3 regions of the Siphonobacter sp. BAB-5385 genome follow, and region 1 is predicted to be linked to each of the others. Evidence: riboswitches for the same ligand, from Rfam matches in the RefSeq annotation. Region 1 holds a riboswitch; each other region holds the start of a gene.
What was found. Region 1 has a riboswitch for cobalamin ahead of BWI93_RS06890 (TonB-dependent siderophore receptor). Riboswitches for the same ligand answer to the same signal wherever they lie in the genome.

Region 1 (6,487 bases):
CATCGGTTTCACTTTACTGGTATCGATATCCCGAACGTAGGCGTGCGTATCAATCATGGTGGAGGCGATAAAGCGACTTACGATTTGTCCACTCAGAATACCACTCCAGAAGAGATGAGGGGAAACTCCCGCTATTTCCAGTAAAATCAGAAACTTCAAACTCAGTAGCAGACCCAAGCCGACTACTCCATACGTTCCGACCCGACTGTCTTTCATAATCGTCAGGATTTGCTCCTTGGTCCAGCCACCGCCAAAGCCATCGCATACGTCCGCGAAACCGTCTTCGTGGAAGGCTCCCGTCGTTAGGATTCCAGCAATCATACTCAGCAAAATACTGATCGTTTTGGGGAAAATCAGTTCACTACTGAAATAGACCGCCAGCATCATTCCCCCCACGATGGCTCCAATCAGGGGGAAGTATTTGCGGGAGGCATTGAGTTGTTCGGCCCCGTAGCCAACCCAGCCCGGAATGGGAATGCGGGTGTAAAAACCCACCGCCGTTAGGAATAATCGTAATTCAGTCATCAAGCGAAGAAACACCGGCTTCGGCGAAAGTAGACATTTGATTGAGAAAGGCCACGGCATTTTTCAGCAGTGGATACGCCAAAGCACAGCCCGTACCCTCGCCTAACCGCAGGTTCATCCGTAACAAAGGTTCCGCTTGCAGAAAATCCAGTAGTAAGCCATGTCCCTGTTCGGCGGAATGGTGGCAGAAGATTACGTTCTCCAACACCTCCGGCTGTATCCGGCTGGCTACGAGCAAAGCAGCCGTCGAGATAAAGCCATCCACCAGCAAGACCATGTGTAACGAACGGGCCGTTAGCATAGCTCCCACCATCTGGGCGATTTCGAAGCCTCCGTAGGTTTGCAGGATTTTATAAGGGTCGGTGGGCGAACCGTGCCGAGTCAGAGCCTGCTGCAATACGCTTCGTTTACGGGATAGCTGATCCGTCGTCAGTCCCGTTCCTTTGCCCACGCACTGGTCCAGCGGGATGCCCGTACAAACGCTCATGAGCATACTCGCCGAGGAAGTATTTCCGATTCCCATTTCCCCAAATCCGACGACATTACAGCCCGTTTGCTGTAAGCTCTGTACCAGTTCCGCTCCTTTGGCCAGACAGAATTCCAGCTGTTCAACCGTCAGGGCGGGACCGTGTAGAAAACTAGCCGTTCCGTAGCCCGCTTTCGCAGCGATTAAAGAAGAATGCTCCGGAAAAGCAGCGTTCACGCCCGCATCTACGACGCGTAAATCCAGACCATTTTCCCGGCAAAAAACGTTGATGGCCGCTCCACCCCCTAAAAAATTAAGGACCATCTGATACGTCACTTCCGCTGGGTATGCACTCACGCCTTCCGCCGCAATCCCGTGATCAGCGGCAAATACCAGGATCGTCGGATTGTTCAACGCAGGAGTCTCCGTTTGCTGAATCAGACCGATCCGTAGGGCCAGCGTTTCGAGTTGACCCAGGGCTCCCAGCGGTTTGGTTTTTAGATCAATCTTTCGACGAAGCGTTTCTTTTAAAGTCATCGGGGGTGTTTTGGTTTAAGGTTTGAATGGTTTGATAGGTGGTTTAAGGGCTGTTTGAAGTAGACACATTCGCTAAAGCCTCCACTCAAACGCTTGCTATTGAGCTGTACTAAAAACCCCAACGGGGTTCAATTTGCTTAGCCCGAGGTTGCACCCCGGGCCAGACCCTTCAGCTTACGTAGTTCTCGTATTAAAACTGTAATCGCACGCCCGCCGTAAAGTTTCGGCCCCGGGTATTGTATCCGTAAATGTCAAAATACTGCATATCAAACAGATTACGGACATCGCCGTATACGCGTAGGAAAGTATTGATCTGGTAGTCGGCGTAAACGTCCAGAGTGGTGTAAGGTTTCAGCTCGACAAGCTCCGTTTGGTAGGTTTCACCGTTGTAGAATCGATCTGCACGTTTCCCTAAAGAGCGTACTGTAGCGGAAGCAAATACTTTCGGGGTAATCTGATAACCCAGCGTCGCATTGACCAAAATCTTTGGGCGACGGAATAGATTATTAAACGTCGTATCGCGTCCATTCACGGGCTGCGTAACCTGCCCGGTCACGTAAGTCGCATTCGCCGTCAGCGACCAGCCGTTTGACAGGTAAGAGCCTTCGAGTTCGAACCCATGATCTTTTTGCTGATTGTAATTCACATACCGGCCATACGGAGGCTGACTGAGTGACTGGAAATCGATCACTTGTTTAATTAATCGATCAAAGTACAGTACCCGTATATTGGACTTTTTGTCTTTGTTAAACCATTGTACCCCCAGCTCCAGCGAACGACTGGTTTCCGGTTTCAGGCTTTTGTTGCCATATTCCGAATACAACTGATACAACGTAGGCGTTCGGAAGCCACTGGAGAGATTGACAAAGGCTTTGTATCGATCCTTGAACAGATACGAAGGATTGACCGAATACGTAACATTGCTTCCGTACAACGAATGGTGATTATACCGGCCACCCAATTCCAGAGCAAGGTTGGTTCGACTACGTAACAGAGCGGTTACGTAGGCACTTATCAACTGCGTATGAGCCGTATCTTTTTGAATGGGTGGGCCGTATGGATTAGCCTGATAGGTATTTTGTGAACGAAGATCGGCTCCCGTGATGAGATCAAACCAGGGTCGTATATTCCAGGAATGGTAGAGTTCGGCGAAATGGGTATTCCCCTCAAAACTCGACTGATCCAGCTCGGATTTCCGGTCAAAGGTCGTAAACGCATAATTGGCCGTCAGCTTTCCGAGTTTGTGCGTATACTCAAAACCCGTACCGGCCATTTTCATGGTATTGGTATAGTCGTATTGAGTACTATCCTTGAAGGCTCCCCCGTCAAGTTCATTTCGGTACCAGGAATACATGCCCCGTACTTTCCAGAGCAACTTCGATCCCAATTGGATTCCGCCGTTGAACAAGGCGTTATCCTGCCAGAAACCGTCTTTGTCGAAGTTTTGATTGCCTTTGGCATCGTATGCCGCCGAAAACCCATCGGAACGTAACCGCGTGTACTGGGCGTTGAAGTATCCGGCTTTGGAAGAACCATTCAGGCCCACCGTACCCCGAAACGTACCATAACTCCCGCCCTGTACCGTAGCCGAAGCTCCTAACGGACGGTCGCCTTCCTTTCGGGTGAAAATGTTGATGACCCCCACCACGGCATCCGAGCCGTACAGAGTAGACTGGGCTCCTTTCAGAATTTCAATCCGTTCGATTTCGCCCACGGAAAGTAAGTTCAGATCGAAGGTGTTGTTGATACCGGAGGGATCGTAAATGGGTACGCCGTCGAGTAGAATCAAGGTATTGCCCTGGCCGGCTCCGCGTACGTATACGTCCTGATTGGTACCGAGAGGCCCCTGGGCACCAACTACCATGAAGCCAGCCTGACGCGAAAGCAATTCACCGACGGACTGCGTAGCGTATTTTTGCAGGACTGAATCCGGGAGTACAGTGACGACTTTTCCGGTCTGGGAGAGTTTCTGATCGGTACGGTTGGCCGTCACGGTGACGGGTTCCAGCTGGGTTTCCTGAGCCCAAACAGCGGTCGTAGCCAACAAACAGAGAAGGGTACTTTTGGTAAAAACGCTCATCGTTTTCTGAATAAAAGAGATGATGAGCAATCCGGTTACGCGAGGCGAAAGGCATAAACGATACGGACGGGCGTCAGAGCCACCCGCCAATAGTCTACCTTTCCTAAACGACTTTTCACCCGAAAGCTCGAAATGGATTTCGTTTCAGGCAGGTCTTCTGGCTCGTTTCATCCCAGACGCCTTCCCATACCGGAACGGATACAGTGGCGATTTGTCTGGAAACTTCAGTTTGCAGTTTTCGGTTGTCTGTTTTCAGTTAAATACGATTACCCATTAACTGAAAACGATAAACCGTAAACTGTAAACTGACCGAAACTTACAGCTACGGGGATAGCCCCGGATTTGCACCGGTGTTCCCTTTTAATCCGGTACCGGGAGGTACCGAAACCTAAAACGTCCGCAAAAGTAGGGAAAATAAAAATGCTGACCCGGTATTTCTCCGAATCAGCATTGGGGAATGAGATTGAGGTCTGATGGGGTTTCAGTGAAGTTTCAGGTTTAAATGGTTTTAGGTGTGAAGAGCGTTTGAGAGGGGTTTCAGTGGCTTGTAAGTACAGTGAAATGACCCTAGGCTATGAAGTTAATAACCTATTTCGCTCAACCTTGCACCCTACTTAAATTTCAAACTTCACTCAAACTTGAAACGCTATTCAAACCCCAACAAACTTTAAACTTTACTCAAACTTCACACCTTTTCAAACTTCAAACTCTCTTTTCAAACCTAAAACATTCCCTATTCATAACTCAAGCCATACTGCTTCAGCACCTCTTCGGGTACACCTTCCCAATTGTTGGGGGTGTTTCCTACGTAGCCGAGGTCGTCAAAGCCCATGCGGGTGGTGTAGAAACCGGTAAGCGTCATGTCACGCATTTTGTTGAAGAAAGCTACTCCCTGAGAGTACTGGGGCTTGGCCTGTTCAGGGTAGGCAATGTCATCGACGATTTCGATTTGCTGGGGCTTCGTCAGTTCTACGAACTTCTTGTTAAAGCGTTTGCGGCTTTCGCTGTCGAGCCAGGCCAGCCCACCCCGCAGGGGCGTCTGGTGTACGGGCTGGTCTTTCGCCATAAACTCGATGAACGCGGGTACGCCCGCCTGCGAGGCACTCCCTGACTTCTGATCGGCGGGAAGGATGATGTCGCAGAGGACCGTAATCGTTTTCAGCTCGTGCGGCGTAAAGAACTTTTCCGCCATGAGTTTGGCATCCCGAATGGCTTCGGATTTCTGCCGTCCACCGGGAATGGGTAGCGGTTTCTCAGGCGGTGCCGCCACCAGGTCCGTCGAAGGAACCGTAGCCATGCCCAGCGACCCGAGTGCAATGGATTTAAGTGTATCGCGACGTTTCATGCGTATCAGTTTTCAGTTGCCTGTTTTCGGTTTTCAGTAATTAGTACGTCTACTCCGTCCAGCCCTGATAATCCAACGCTGGTTCCTGTAATTGATTTTTGTCAGTAGAGCCTTTGTATTTACTTCCTCTGATTTCCGTTTTTGACAGATAGGAAATAAATCCAGCGATCATTTTCCCTAGCTCATCGGCATCTGCGTACACTTTTTCAAAGATCTCTGTTGAAATGTACTGACGATCTAATGCTCGGTATAACTGAGATTTGACTTCCGTTAACGAACCTTTGGCGATTCCCAGAAACTGGATAAACTCACCTTTGCTCCCTCGTCCAAAACCCTCAGCAATATTGTCCATGACCGAATCTGCCGAACGCCTGATCTGTCTTCGATGGTCAAAGTCCATGCCAAAGGGACCCGTCCCCGTTAATTCAAAAATCAATACAGAAAATACCCTAGCTTTTTGCCAGATTTTTAAATCCTCAAATCGCTGAACGGTAGCCATAACTGAAAACTGTAAACCGAAAACAGAAAACGCTTTATAAATTCTTCTGTTTCACCTGATCAATGATGTAGTCACTCGTTCGCATAGACATCGCCAGGATCGTCCAGGTTACGTTTTTGTCGCCCTGGGTAACGAACGGAGCGGCGTCTACGACGAACAGGTTCTTCACGTCGTGACCCTGCATGAACGAGTTCAGAGCGGATTTTTTGGGATCGCTGCCCATGCGGACCGTACCGATTTCGTGGATGATTTTGCCGGGAGCTTCCAGGCCATAGTTCTGTTCTTTCCCCGGTTTATTTCCTAACGCAATACCTCCCATTTCGTGGATCATTTCTTCAAACGTATCCTGCATGTGCTGGGCCTGCTTCACTTCGTTTTCCGACCATTTGTAGTGGAATCGCAGCGTAGGAATCCCGTATTTATCAACGTTATTCGGATCGATTTCGCAGTAGTTACTTTCCAAGGGAATCGGTTCACCGCGACCGGCCATACCCACGTACGCTCCGTAGAAACGGCGGGCATCTTCTTTCAAACGCGAACCGTAACCACCCGAAGGCAATGACTTTCCATCGGTATAGGCGTACTTGCCGTTCATGCCGTGAATCCCCATGCCGTAGCCGTACATGGGCATACCCATGCCGCCGCCGTATTCGATGTGGTAGCCCCGGGGGAAGTCCAGCTTTTTGTTATCCAGCCACCAGGGTGTGTATACGTGCATACCACCCACACCGTCTTCGTTGTACCGTTTCCGGTTCATCAGAGCCGGAATGAAGGCCGAACGGCTGGCTCCCGTCGAGTCATTCAGGTATTTACCGATGACCCCGCTGGAGTTAGCGAGTCCATTCGGGAAACGGGCTGATTTGGAGTTCAACAGCAATCGGGCTGATTCACAGGAACTAGCCGCCAGTACCACAATCTTTCCGCGTACCGTCCGCTCCTGTAAGGTAGCGGTATCCACGTACGAAACGCCCGTACACAATCCGGTTTTCTGATCGGTCAGTACTTCGCGAACCATCGCTCCGTTGATCAGCCGGG
Region 2 (6,487 bases), on a different contig from region 1:
CTACTACGTGAATCAGGCCCTGAGCAAAGCCGGACTGGGTGATCTTCTGTTGAATCATCTGCAACTCTGGCAGGATCAGATGGGACTGGGCCTGACGACCTGGGCCGAAATGCCCGAACCGTCCCGGTCGGACTGCCACGCCTGGGGTTCGAGTCCGAATATCGAGTTTTACCGCATCGTACTCGGCATTGATTCCGAGGCGGCAGGTTTTAAGAAAATAAGGATTGCTCCGGCCTTAGGTACCCTGAAAGAAGCTTCGGGGAGTATGCCCCACCCCGCAGGGACGATCAAAACGCAGTATACCTTAAACGCACAAGGCAAGTTAACCGCCCGCATCACCCTTCCTCCGGCGACGAGTGGCACTTTCTACTGGAAGGGCAAAGTCTATCCCCTTCAGGAAGGATCTCAGGTACTTGAGTTATAAGGTATTTAGACAAAAAGCCCCCACTTAAAAGCTGATTTTTAAGCGGGGGGCTTTTCTATCAAGGCATTTTTATTCTTTTAATCCTTTCAGGTACGCAATGCTTTGAGGCACCTGCTGAGCGATACTCGGACTTTCATCCTCAATAAAGTAATGGCGAATGCCCAGCCGCTTGGCCTCTCTAATAACGCCGGGAATGTCGATCTGTCCTGTTCCTAAGGCTACGTCGTTTTCCAGCGGGGTTGATCCCGTAAAGTCTCCTTTTACTCCTTTCTTAAGGTCTTTCAGGTGAATCAACTGAAACCGTTTGCCGTATTTTTTGAGCAAAGCCACGGGGTCGGCCCCGCCGTGTTGAGCCCATAGAACATCCAGCTCAAAGGAAACATCCGACGGATTGGTGTTTTTGACGAGGTAATCAAACAACGTTCCCTGTACGTAAGGGCTAAACTCGTAGCCGTGGTTGTGGTAACAGAAAGTTAAACCCGCAGCTTTCAGTACTTTGCCCGCTTTGTTAAAATCTTCGACGGCTTTTTTCGCATGATCGATGTTGAATGCTCCCTGATGCGGAATCCAGGCGACCATAACGTACCGGGAGCCAGGGCTTTTGCCTGTTTGATAACACTCTGAGGGTCACTCACCAGCTCCTCGTACGAAGCTCCTGTGGCGGGTATGGTAAGCTTCCGCTTCTGAAGCATCTGCTTGTACGCTTCCGGAGTCAGACCTTTCGGCGTATTTCCCTCGATTTCCGTAATGCCCAGCGAGGCAATCAGATCCAGCGTTTTCTCCACGTCTTTCGCAAATTCATTGCGATACGTATACGCCTGAACCCCAATAGGAAAAGTGTATAAAGGTTTATTACTTTGGGCAAAGGTGACTTCCAGCCCCAGCAGAGCCATCAGAAGTGTGCGGACAAAGAATACTTTCATAGAAAGATTTAGATAAGATTTGTATTCAAAGATACACTCCTTGTGGATCGAGTGGTTTTCGTTCTAGCAGGAAAGTTCGTTGCTGGTTTGTCTGCTTCGGGAGTAATCCTTTTGTATCTAGGAACTGTCGCAAAGCTTTGCCTTGTAGAACGCATTGACAAGCGTCACAGACGCTCGTCAAACCACAATTAAAAAGGCTTCCTACCCCCTCAATAGCCCCTTATACACAAAAGGACTGCTTCTAAAGCAGTCCTTTCAAAAGTGAAGTATCGCAGTAATTACTGAATACTAATCAACCGGGGAGTTTTCTGTTTTACCTCTTCCCGTTTAGGAATGGTCAGATGCAGCAGTCCATTTTCGTAGCGGGCCTGGATGCCTTCTTCATTGACGACATCTTTCGGCAGAACAAAGGTCCGCTCAAAAGACTGGTAGCTAAACTCCCGGCGGGAGTAGTGTTCTTCTTTTTTGTCTTCCGTTACCGATTGCTTTTGAGAGGAAATCTTCAGCGTATTTCCGTCAAGCTGGATGTGAAAATCTTCTTTTCTCATCCCCGGAGAAGCCATTTCGACTTCAAACGCATCGGCGGTTTCGCGAATATTCACCGCCGGAACGGTCGTACCCGTCGATGAAAAATGCGATTGATTCCAATTGAAAAGGTCGCGACCTAGGAAATCATCAAAAAAGCTGGGGAAGCTGGGAAACAGCTCATCCTTTTTTCTCATGAGTGACATAGTTACCTCCTTTTTAAAAGTTGATCAAACGAATGTAATGAAGACATTTCTTCATCACTTCCGCTCTTTTAAACGGGCATGCCAAAATTGTTTTTCTTACCTTTTGTCAGCGAAAACTGTCAAATTTTCACTAGGTAATCTTTCCTTTTGACAGTTAACGGATTCAATAATCTTACTACTATCCCAACCATTGGGGACGAATCCCAGGGTTTATCCTACTGAAAGGCAAGCAAAGCAACGTATCTTCGTCCCCGAAAAGGTTCTGCTTAACCGCGGATGAATAGGGAATCGTGCGGACCGCCGATGCGGTTTAAATCACGAGCTGTCGTGCAACTGTATGTTTTTCAGTTTTCAGCTTACTGTTTTCAGTTTTCAGGAGTAAAATACTTCACTAATCAACTGTAAACGGAAAACCGACTACTGTAAACTTTCTTTAGAGAAGCCACTGTACCTCGCGTATGGGAAGGCCTTGGGAAGGAAACGAGCCAGGAGACCTGCCTTTTTGTATCGGTTACACGCTTTCACGGACTAAGGCGGAAATCAGAAGTAGGTTTGCCGGAGGGGTGTACACGTCTCCGATTCTTCTTTTTTGTCTTTTTCAGGAAGGCCAGCTTATTCTTTCATGGCCAGTCATTTTCTCATTGCGGCTCCGCACAGTGGTTCGGGTAAGACGACGCTTACGCTGGGTCTGTTGCGGGCTTTGCGACACCGGGGCCTAACGGTTCAGCCCTTCAAGTGCGGGCCCGACTACATTGATAGTCAGCACCATCGTACGGCCGCCGGACGAGCCAGTATCAATCTGGATCTGTTTATGGCCTCCCCCGAACACCTGAAAACGCTTTATCAAACGTACCGTTCCGGAGCGGATGTGGCCGTTACCGAAGGTGTGATGGGCCTGTTCGACGGAGCCGACCGGATGCAGGCAAGTACGGCCTCGCTGGCCGAATGCCTGGGTATACCCATCATCCTGGTGGTACAGGCCAAGGCAATGGCGTACTCGGCAGCACCACTCCTGTACGGCTTCAGGCATTTTTACGCGGGCATACAAATCGCCGGCGTCCTTTTCAATGGTGTACAGACGGCCTCGCATTTCCGTTTTCTGGAAGAAGCCTGTCAGGATGTAGGGTTGCCCTGTCTGGGCTATTTCCCTACCCATCCCGATTTTACCATTCCATCGCGTCACCTCGGGTTACGTACGTCTTCGGAGATCGACTACGAGCGAATCATCGAAGCCATCGCCCGGAAGATTCCGCAGACCATTAACCTGGATCGGCTCTTAGCCCTTACTAAAACCAATGAAGAGGCTCCCCTAGCTCAAGCCTTGTCCCATCGTACGGCCTGTAAGGTGACTATCGCCCGGGATGAAGCGTTTTCATTTCAGTATCACCAAAATCTAGCGGTGCTGGAAGCCCTGGCGGAAGTACAGTACGTAAGTCCGCTACGGGATAGCGAGCTGCCCGAAACGCATCTCTTGTACCTGCCCGGTGGCTACCCTGAATTGCACGCTCAGGCCCTGAGTGCCAATACGTCCTTTCGGGAAAGCGTGCGAGCGTATTGCCAGAACGGCGGATACGCCTACGCGGAATGTGGCGGGTTGATGTACCTGGGCCGGCAGTTAACCGATGCGGAAGGTCACAGCTATCCGATGGCGGGGGTGTTTCCCTTTTCAACGAGTCTGCAACACGCGAAGCTGACCCTGGGTTATCGACAAATTCACTTTCAAAATACCTTACTGAAAGGTCACGAGTTTCATTACTCTACCTTACAGGAAGCGGAAGAGTTTGCTTCCCTGGCTCCGGTCCGCAATGCCCGGGGTCTGGAAGTCGGGACTAAAATCTACCGCGTACAAAATACCCTGGCTTCGTACGTACACTTATACTGGGGCGATGGCCCAACGTGGCTGACGGATCTGCTTCGTACGCTTTCTACTTCCCTTTCCACGCATCAACATGGCTGAAATCAAACGGCAACGGGTCATGCGACCCGACGGAAAAGCCATTAATCTGGTCCAGCGGCGGGGACATTTGTCCTACTGCTATAATGCCTGCTGCTGCGGGCGAACCGACCGCGGGTACGCCCCGGTACTGGTTGACGTCTACAAAAACGAATGGCTCCGCCGAAAAATGCGGAATCAGGTTCACTTGACCAAAGGCGGCTGCCTGGGCCCCTGCACGCTGGCGAACGTGGCTACGTTGCTTTTCGACGGGCATTCGGTCTGGTTTCATTCGGTCAATAGCGAATGGCACATCAAAGCCATTTTCGATTACATTGATCGCATGCTGGCCGCCGACTGCTTCCTGAGTCCGCCCGCCGAACTGGCCGAATTTGTCTTTCAGTATTACACCTGGAAAGGCTCGGAAACCGCTACCCTACGCGGAGAAACGCCCTCGCCCACCGATGGAATCGTGTTTCTGACGCACGCCGATACGGATTTGCTGACCCTCAGCCGGATCAGTTTACCCGACGATTTTCCCAAAGTACTGGGCCTGAGTTTACTGGCGATCAAGACCGAGGCTCACATGGCTCAGTTGCTGGAGCGGGAGATTGGAGCGGCTCAGGTGATTATTCTGCGAATTCACGGACGGCCCAGTAGCGTACCGGGTTTTCATGAACTGGTGAAGCGGGCCCAGCAGAATCAGCAGCATTTGATTGTCATCAGCGGTACGGGCGAACTAAACCCCGAATTTGCGGCGGTTTCTACGGTATCTCCAGCCATTCAGCAGGATGCCTTGTCCTACGTGCAGGCGGGCGGAGCGGGGAATTTTACGTCGCTGCTGTACTACCTTTCCGATCACCTGTTGCTGACGGGGTACGGAGCCGACCTGCCCCAGACGCTGCCCGAACACGGCCTTTACCATCCCGACTTACCCGAAAATGCGGAACTGAGCGACTGGCAAAAACATTACGATCCCCGGCAACCGACGGTCGGGATTACCTTTTACCGTTCGCACTGGATCAGTGGGAACACGGCTTTCGTCGATGCCTTGATTCGTTCACTGGAAGATCGCCAGATCAATGCCCTGGCAGTGTATACTTCTTCCTTGAAAGCGATTCATCCCGGAACGGGCTGCCCGCAGGCCTTTCAGTTTTTTGATCGAACGACAGGCGTGGCCATTGATACGCTGATCAATACGGTTTCCTATGCCATGACGGATGCCGATCAGCAGGGTTCGTCCGGGGCTTTACGTCAGCTCGATGTACCGATTTTACAGGCCATCACGAGTGGAATGAGTCGTGTGCCCTGGGAATTATCGAGTCGCGGCCTGACACCCCTGGATACGGCCATGAACGTCGCCATTCCCGAATTTGACGGGCGTATCATCACCGTTCCCATTTCTTTCAAGGAAAAAAACGGCGATACCACGGCGTATGAGCCTGTCCCCGATCGCATCGAGCGGGTAACCGGAATTGCTCAGCGACTGGCCCGACTTCGGCATACGCCGAACGCTCAGAAACGAGTCGCCTTCATTTTTACCAATTCGAACGCCAAAGCCTCCCAGATTGGCAATGCCGTCGGACTCGACGCTCCGGCTTCCCTCCTGGCGATGTTACAGGCCATGCAGGATGAAGGGTATTCGCTGGAAAACCTACCGACCACGGGTACGGAACTGATTCACCAGCTCATTGACCGCTGTTCGTACGATGAAACCTACCTAACGCCCGAGCAACTCGCACAGGCAGTGGGACGCGTATCTACTTCGCAATACACGCAGTGGTTGAAAGAGTTACCCGAACCGCTCCAGCAGAAAATGCTCAAGCAATGGGGACCTCCACCGGGCGAAACCTATGTACATGAAGGAAAAATTTCATTCGCGGGTATCGAGCTGGGAAATGCCATCGTGCTGCTTCAGCCTCCCCGGGGGTATGGCATGGACCCCGACGCCATTTATCACCAGCCGGACCTGGCTCCGACGCACCATTACTACGCCGTTTACCGCTGGCTCCGGGATGTCTGGAAAGCCGATGCTCTGGTGCACGTGGGCAAGCACGGTACGCTGGAATGGCTGCCGGGCAAGGGGATGGGCTTGTCGGAAAACTGTTTTCCCGATGCGATTCTGGGTGATTTACCCCTGTTTTATCCCTTCATTATCAACGATCCCGGCGAAGGGTCGCAGGCCAAACGCCGGGGCCACGCCGTTGTTGTTGACCACCTGACGCCGCCCATGACTACCGCTGACCAGTACGGCGAACTGGCTCAGCTCACGCAACTGGTGGATGAATATTATCAGGTGGAAATGCTGGATCCGGCCAAACTTCCCCTACTCCAGCGGCAGATCTGGGAGTTGATTCAGCGGACGAATCTGGATACGGATTTGTCGGCCCTGCTGAGTCGCGACATGGCGATCACAAACATGACTGGGACGATGAACTGACGCCCGAAGGCGTACCCGTAACGCTGACGGAGATGG
Region 3 (6,487 bases), on a different contig from region 1:
GAGTTTTGAATATTTTTGTACTATTCTAATAATCTACGCAATCATTTGAACAAAATTCCCGGAATGACTGGTTTACGGATTCCTGAATCGAAATCCGGTGAATAATAGGGCTGTTGCCTTATCTTTGAATTCTACTCAACTTGAACCGATGCCTTATCTTGTTTTAGACCTGGAAATGACCGGAGGTGAACCCGGCTGGAATGAAATCATACAAATTGGAGCCGTTTTGTGCGATGATGACTGGAATGAACTGGGAACGTACCTGTCGAATGTCTATCCGGAAAACGAAGAAGCTTTCTCGGAATATTCAGCCAAAATTCACGGTCTGAGTCTGAGCGATCTCGACGACGCTCCCATGATTTACGACGTCATCCCACAATTTGAAGAGTGGATACTGGAAAAGCTCGGTCGCCTCCGGGGCCGTACCCAGACGCTGGATAATTCCCAGTATCTGCGGGATGTTATCATTAGCGGACAATCCGTCATCAACGATATTAATTTCCTGCGGTACGCCTACCGGGAAGAGAAAATTAAATGGCCGTATTCCAACAAACTGCTGGATCTGCATACGCTCGGCTATTTCACCTTTGAAGTACTGAAAGCCAATGGCAAACCTGTACCCAAGTCGCTAAGTCTGAAAGCCATTGCGGGTTATTTTGGACTGGAACGGGAAGACGCCGAATTTCACAATGCCCTCGAAGACGCTCAGCTGACTACGAAATCGTTCAAAGAAGTGTTTGCTCTGGCGAAAAAGTTTAAGCTGGCCGAGTAAGCAAGCAATAAACGACAAAGAGCCGATCCCACGGGATCGGCTCTTTGTCGTTTGGGTATAGCTTCAGGAAATTAATCCAGAGCGGCTACACCGGGAAGCGTTTTGCCTTCCATGTATTCGAGCAGAGCTCCACCACCCGTCGATACGTAGCTTACGCGGTCACCGTATCCGGCATTGTTTACCGCAGAAGCGGAATCACCACCACCGATGAGTGAGAAGGCTCCGTTTTCTTCGGTTGCCGTTACTACGTACTCCGCAATGGCGTTGGTACCTACAGCAAAGTTCGGGAATTCAAATACGCCCATGGGGCCGTTCCAGAGAATCGTCTTCGAATTCAGGATGGCTTCTTTGAATACTACGATCGACTGGTGTCCAATGTCCAGACCTTCCCAGCCCTCGGGAATTTGACCGGCGGGAACCGTCGTTTTGGTGGCGTCGTTGGAAAACTTATCGGCAATCACCGTATCCAGCGGCATCAGCAGGTTTACACCTTTTTCTTTCGCTTTTTCAATCAGCTCCAGAGCCAGCTCCATTTTGTCGTCTTCGTGGATGGAATTTCCGATTTGTCCACCCAAGGCTTTCGTGAAGGTGTAGGTCATACCGCCACCCAGAATCAGCGTATCCACTTTATCCAGCAGGCGTTCGATCACCAGAATTTTATCGGAGATTTTCGCTCCACCCATGATCGCCGTGTACGGACGCTCTACATTATCCAGAATCCGTTGAGCGTTGTCAAGTTCGGCTTGCATGACGTAACCGCTTACTTTGTCAGTAAAGAACTGACCGATTACCGCCGTTGACGCGTGGGCCCGGTGAGCTGTACCAAAAGCATCGTTTACCCAAACATCACCCAGGCGAGACAATTTCTCGGCAAAAGCTACATCTCCTTTTTCTTCTTCTTTGTAGAAACGGAGGTTTTCCAGCAGCAGGATTTCACCGGGCTGTAAGTTAGCGGCCTGATCTACAGCCTGCTGACCAATGGCATCATCGGCAAATTTTACCGGACGGTTGAAAATCAGCGACAGGGCATTAACCAGGTGTTTGAGCGAATATTTTTCGGTAGGACCATCTTTCGGACGACCCAGGTGCGACATCAGGATTACCGAACCACCGTCGTTCAGAATTTTCTGAATCGTGGGGATCGTAGCTTTGATGCGGGTATCGTCAGTAATTTCATAGCGGTCATTCAAAGGGACATTGAAATCTACGCGGACAAGTGCCTTTTTTCCGGCGAAATTGTACTGGTTCAGCGTCTTCATCAGATAGAATCAGAAGTTTAAATGAGTAATGGTAAGACCACGCGGTAACAAAGTTCTGAAGCGTTAGTCAAGAACGGAACAAATTTAGAAATTCGGCCAAACTTCCCTAAACCTGACGAGTTTTTAAGCGAAACCTCTTAAAAGTTTGCTAAAAAGATATACGCTGCAAGTCTGGGTACGCGGGCCGTTGTCGTTTCTAAAAAAGATTCTGCTTCCGTATTTAAAAAAACTATGCTCTATATTTGCGGCGTTCTTTGTAATGCCCGTCAATCGGATGGTTGGTTTCGTGGGGAGGTCTTCGCTCCCCAAGGAATGAAAAAGGAATCGTGTGTAAATCACGAGCAGACGTGCTACTGTAAGTACCCGTTTCGCCGCAGCGAAACACGTGCTACCCAAATTTCCCATTGTTCCGCGAGGAATGAGAAGGGGGGCCAGCATGGTACAAGCCAGGAGACTTGCCAACCTTCTCAATGGTCATGCCTTCACGACTAAGGCCTGATGCACGCATTGATTTTACAAATGTTGTAGGCGTTTCTTCGCCCGGTTCTGATGCTCAGAGCGGGGTCGAAAACGTGTATTCTTCTTCTGACGTTCAGCGACGAACGTGAGCCGGAGATCGTATGCCTAAGCATTCGTAACAATTCACCTTTTTTGGCGGGTTGGGTGTTTCAGAGGCGTTTTTTCAAACCCTTTTTTAACACAAACAACATGGTTACGCACAACCTGGGCTACCCCCGTGTGGGCAGCAAACGCGAACTGAAATGGGCCAGCGAACAATTCTGGGCCGGAAAAATCTCCAAAGACGAACTCCTCTGGGCCGGACGGCAGGTCCGTCGGCAAAACTGGCAAACGCAACAGGAAGCGGGTATCCAGTGGATTCCTTCCAACGACTTTTCATTTTACGATCAGGTACTGGATACGGCCCTGATGGTAGGAGCGGTACCCGAGCGTTACCAGTCGCTGATTGACGGCAAGAGTAATCGCGAGCTGGAAATCTACTTCGCTATGGCCCGGGGTATTCAGCAGAATGGGCTGGACATCAAGGCGATGGAAATGACGAAATGGTTTGATACTAATTACCATTACATCGTTCCGGAATTTCTGAAAAATCAGCAGTTTAAACGGTATTCCGACAAAATCATTCACGACTTTGAGGATGCCAAGCAAATGGGTATTCTGACGAAGCCCGTCCTGCTTGGCCCCGTATCGTTTCTGTTGCTGGGCAAAGAAAAAGAAGCGGGTTTCCATCGCATTGATCTGCTCGAACCCTTGTTGCCCGTGTACGCCGACGTACTACGCGAACTGGCTACCCGAGGTACGACCTGGGTACAGCTCGACGAACCCTGCCTGACGCTGGACTTATCCGAGAATGAGCAAATCGCTTTTCAACAGGCCTACGAATACCTGGCTCGGGCAGTACCTCAGCTGTCCTTGCTGGTTGCCACGTATTTTGAAAGCATACAGCCCAACCTGGCTCTGACCCTGCAACTGCCCGTAGCGGCTTTGCACGTGGATTTGGTACGGGGCAACGAACAACTGGAAGCCATGCTGGCCGATACCAGTTTTGTCACTTCGCAACGAATCCTTTCGCTGGGCGTAGTAGATGGACGAAACGTCTGGAAAAATGACTTTACGCAATCGTTGACGTTCATTCAGCGAGCGGTGGACGTACTGGGTAAAGATCGCGTCTGGATTGCTCCGTCCTGCTCCCTGCTGCACGTGCCGTATGACCTGGATCTAGAGAAAAACGACGCCGTACTGACGCCGGAAATCAAAAACTGGATGGCCTTTGCCAAGCAGAAACTCGGTGAAGTAGTGACGCTGGGACGTCTGGCCAAGGGAGAAGCTCAGGGATTACTGCTGGAAAATCAGGTGGCTCTGGAAAGTCGCCGGACGAGTCCGCTGATTCACAAAACTGCCGTTAAAACGCGGGTACAGGCCGTGCAAACGGATGATTTTGAGCGGTATAGTACCTTTGCTATTCGTCAGCAAATTCAGGGAGAAAGTCTGCAATTACCACTCTTCCCCACGACTACCATTGGTTCCTTTCCCCAAACCGACGAGGTGCGGCAATGGCGAGCGAAGTATAAGAAAGGCGAAGTAAGCCAGGCTGAATACGAAGCGTTTGTAGAAACCGAAATCGAAAGGTCCATTCGCTGGCAGGAGGAAGTAGGGCTGGACGTGCTGGTACACGGCGAGTTCGAGCGTAACGACATGGTGGAGTACTTCGGTGAGCAACTGACGGGCTACGTATTCACCCAAAACGGCTGGGTACAGAGTTACGGCAGTCGTTGCGTGAAGCCACCGATTATTTACGGTGACGTAGAACGTCCCGAAGCCATGACGGTACGCTGGACGACCTTCGCTCAATCGAAAACCGAGAAATATATGAAAGGGATGTTGACGGGTCCGGTCACGATCCTGCAATGGTCCTTTGTCCGGGATGATCAGCCACGTAAGGATACGGCCTTCCAGATTGCCTTAGCGATTCGGGATGAGGTACAGGAACTGGAACAAGCAGGCATCCGGATCATTCAGATTGACGAACCCGCCATTCGCGAAGGATTGCCCCTGCGGCGGGCGGACTGGGCGACGTACCTGACCTGGGCCGTGGACGCGTTCCGGCTAAGTGCTGCGGGCGTAGCGGATCAAACGCAGATTCACACGCATATGTGTTACTCGGAATTCAACGACATCATGGAGGCCATTGCCCGGATGGATGCCGACGTGATTACCATCGAAACGTCCCGTTCGCAGATGGAATTGCTGGAAGCGTTCTCGGACTTTCAGTACCCCAATGAGATCGGACCCGGCGTGTACGACATTCACTCACCGCGTGTACCGAGCGTGGAAGAAATGGCACATTTGCTGGAAAAAGCACTTCGTACGATTCCGGCTCGTAACTTGTGGGTCAATCCCGACTGCGGCCTGAAAACCCGCCGTTGGGCCGAAACCGATCAGGCCTTACGAAACATGGTAGCCGCCGCCCGGCAGCTCCAGCAGACGATAAGCGTTTAGAGGTTTTGTGGTTTAGAGTTTAGTGTTTTGAGTTGCGTGGACCGTAGCGTATAACGGATAAGCCCATGATTCGATTCAGAACCCTAAACTCTAAACCCTAAACTCAAAACCCATTTCTCATGTCTTTAGAAGAAAAAATCAAAGCGGCAGAAACCCGCGTATTTAAAGCTGTTTTTCCGAATACGACCAACCATTATGATACGCTGTACGGGGGTATGGCGATGCAGTGGATGGATGAAATTGCCTTCATCACGGCGACGCGACTGGCCCGAAAACCGATGGTGACGGTATCGAGCGACCGCATTGATTTCCGTCAGGCTATTCAGGCGGGAATGCTGGTGGAGCTGATTGGCAATGTCGTACACGTCGGAAACACGAGTATGCGGGTAAGCGTGGAGATTTTTGTCGAAAGCATGTACGCCGAAGGCCGCGAACTCGCCATCCACGGCACGTTTACATTCGTAGCGATTGACGCGGATAAGAAGCCGGTGAGAATTCTGGATTAGTTTACAGTTTTCGGTTTACTGTTTTCAGTGGAGTGAATAATTAGGGGTATGCAACTACACGCAGAATTTCACTGTTCTGGAAGCGGGCTTTCACCAGAGCGTTACTAAAGTTCGCAAACGCCTCAAACTGAAAACGGTAAACCGAAAACTACCAACTCCCTATGTCTAAACACGCCATCGAAGGTTGCCCGCGTTGCGGACGGTTGTTCACCTGTAAGCTCAACGCCAGTCTGAAATGTGATTGCATGAACGTAGCCCTGACGCCAAATGAAATGCAATACATTCGTGACATTTCAGTGATGGAGTATGACGGAAGCTGTTTGTGTATGCACTGTCTGGAGGAGTTGCGGCAGGAAACGCAGCGGTAGTAATCGTTTCAGTAATGTTGGATCCAATCAATCCACAGGCTGAAAATCAAACTTTTTCCCCAAAAAAAGCATTATCCTAGTTCTAAGCCACGAAGCTCTTGCTATGTCCGAACGCCTGGAACTGCCTCCTAAATATTACCTTGAGTACTTTCGCTATTTAATTGAATTCGTTCGTCGTTTTTACCTGGAATTGCTTACCGATGACGAACGGGAATTTCTGCACGACTTTGATCATCTCAGCGAAGATGCTCAGTGTCTGTTTATTCGGTTTACCAACCGAAGGGTAGCTTTCTTCCGCGTTCGTAAGCTTAATTATCCGGAAATTGAATACTGGGGCGAAGCCCTGCTCGAACTGGAACGCAAGGGGTTTGTGGCTCCGCTGTCAGCGTACCATCAGAATCGGGCGGGGGAGGTACTCGACATTTTCAACAAAACGGAAGTCCTCAGTTTTGCCAAACAGCTCTCACTCGATACTAAAGGTAAAGCCAGTCTGAAGAAAGAAGAACTCAGCGACTGGTTACTGGAAGCTGCTCCTTTCGACGATGTATGCGTACTGATTGGGGA

Region 2: linked by a shared signal. The riboswitch ahead of BWI93_RS23125 (cobyrinate a,c-diamide synthase) and the one ahead of BWI93_RS06890 (TonB-dependent siderophore receptor) in region 1 are both predicted to bind cobalamin.
Region 3: linked by a shared signal. The riboswitch ahead of metE (5-methyltetrahydropteroyltriglutamate--homocysteine S-methyltransferase) and the one ahead of BWI93_RS06890 (TonB-dependent siderophore receptor) in region 1 are both predicted to bind cobalamin.

Annotation. Positions count from the first base shown of each region.
Region 1 covers NZ_NMPS01000070.1:146,927-153,413, reverse strand. Annotated here, with positions in the region: gene BWI93_RS06900 (adenosylcobinamide-GDP ribazoletransferase) at 1-525, opposite strand, end outside; gene cobT (nicotinate-nucleotide--dimethylbenzimidazole phosphoribosyltransferase) at 518-1,528, opposite strand; gene BWI93_RS06890 (TonB-dependent siderophore receptor) at 1,719-3,698, opposite strand; cobalamin riboswitch at 3,738-4,015, opposite strand; gene BWI93_RS06885 (gluconate 2-dehydrogenase subunit 3 family protein) at 4,342-4,953, opposite strand; gene BWI93_RS06880 (four helix bundle protein) at 5,003-5,452, opposite strand; gene BWI93_RS06875 (GMC oxidoreductase) at 5,487-6,487, opposite strand, start outside.
Region 2 covers NZ_NMPS01000220.1:70,987-77,473, reverse strand. Annotated here, with positions in the region: gene BWI93_RS23140 (alpha-L-rhamnosidase C-terminal domain-containing protein) at 1-424, shown strand, start outside; gene BWI93_RS29810 (sugar phosphate isomerase/epimerase family protein) at 494-1,003, opposite strand; gene BWI93_RS29805 (hypothetical protein) at 913-1,347, opposite strand; gene BWI93_RS23130 (Hsp20/alpha crystallin family protein) at 1,626-2,069, opposite strand; cobalamin riboswitch at 2,319-2,595, shown strand; gene BWI93_RS23125 (cobyrinate a,c-diamide synthase) at 2,701-4,035, shown strand; gene BWI93_RS29140 (cobaltochelatase subunit CobN) at 4,028-6,451, shown strand; gene BWI93_RS29135 (cobaltochelatase subunit CobN) at 6,484-6,487, shown strand, end outside.
Region 3 covers NZ_NMPS01000206.1:5,660-12,146, forward strand. Annotated here, with positions in the region: gene BWI93_RS20295 (PolC-type DNA polymerase III) at 149-772, shown strand; gene pgk (phosphoglycerate kinase) at 844-2,031, opposite strand; cobalamin riboswitch at 2,294-2,509, shown strand; gene metE (5-methyltetrahydropteroyltriglutamate--homocysteine S-methyltransferase) at 2,740-5,049, shown strand; gene BWI93_RS20310 (acyl-CoA thioesterase) at 5,169-5,555, shown strand; gene BWI93_RS20315 (cysteine-rich CWC family protein) at 5,717-5,923, shown strand; gene BWI93_RS20320 (VRR-NUC domain-containing protein) at 6,027-6,487, shown strand, end outside.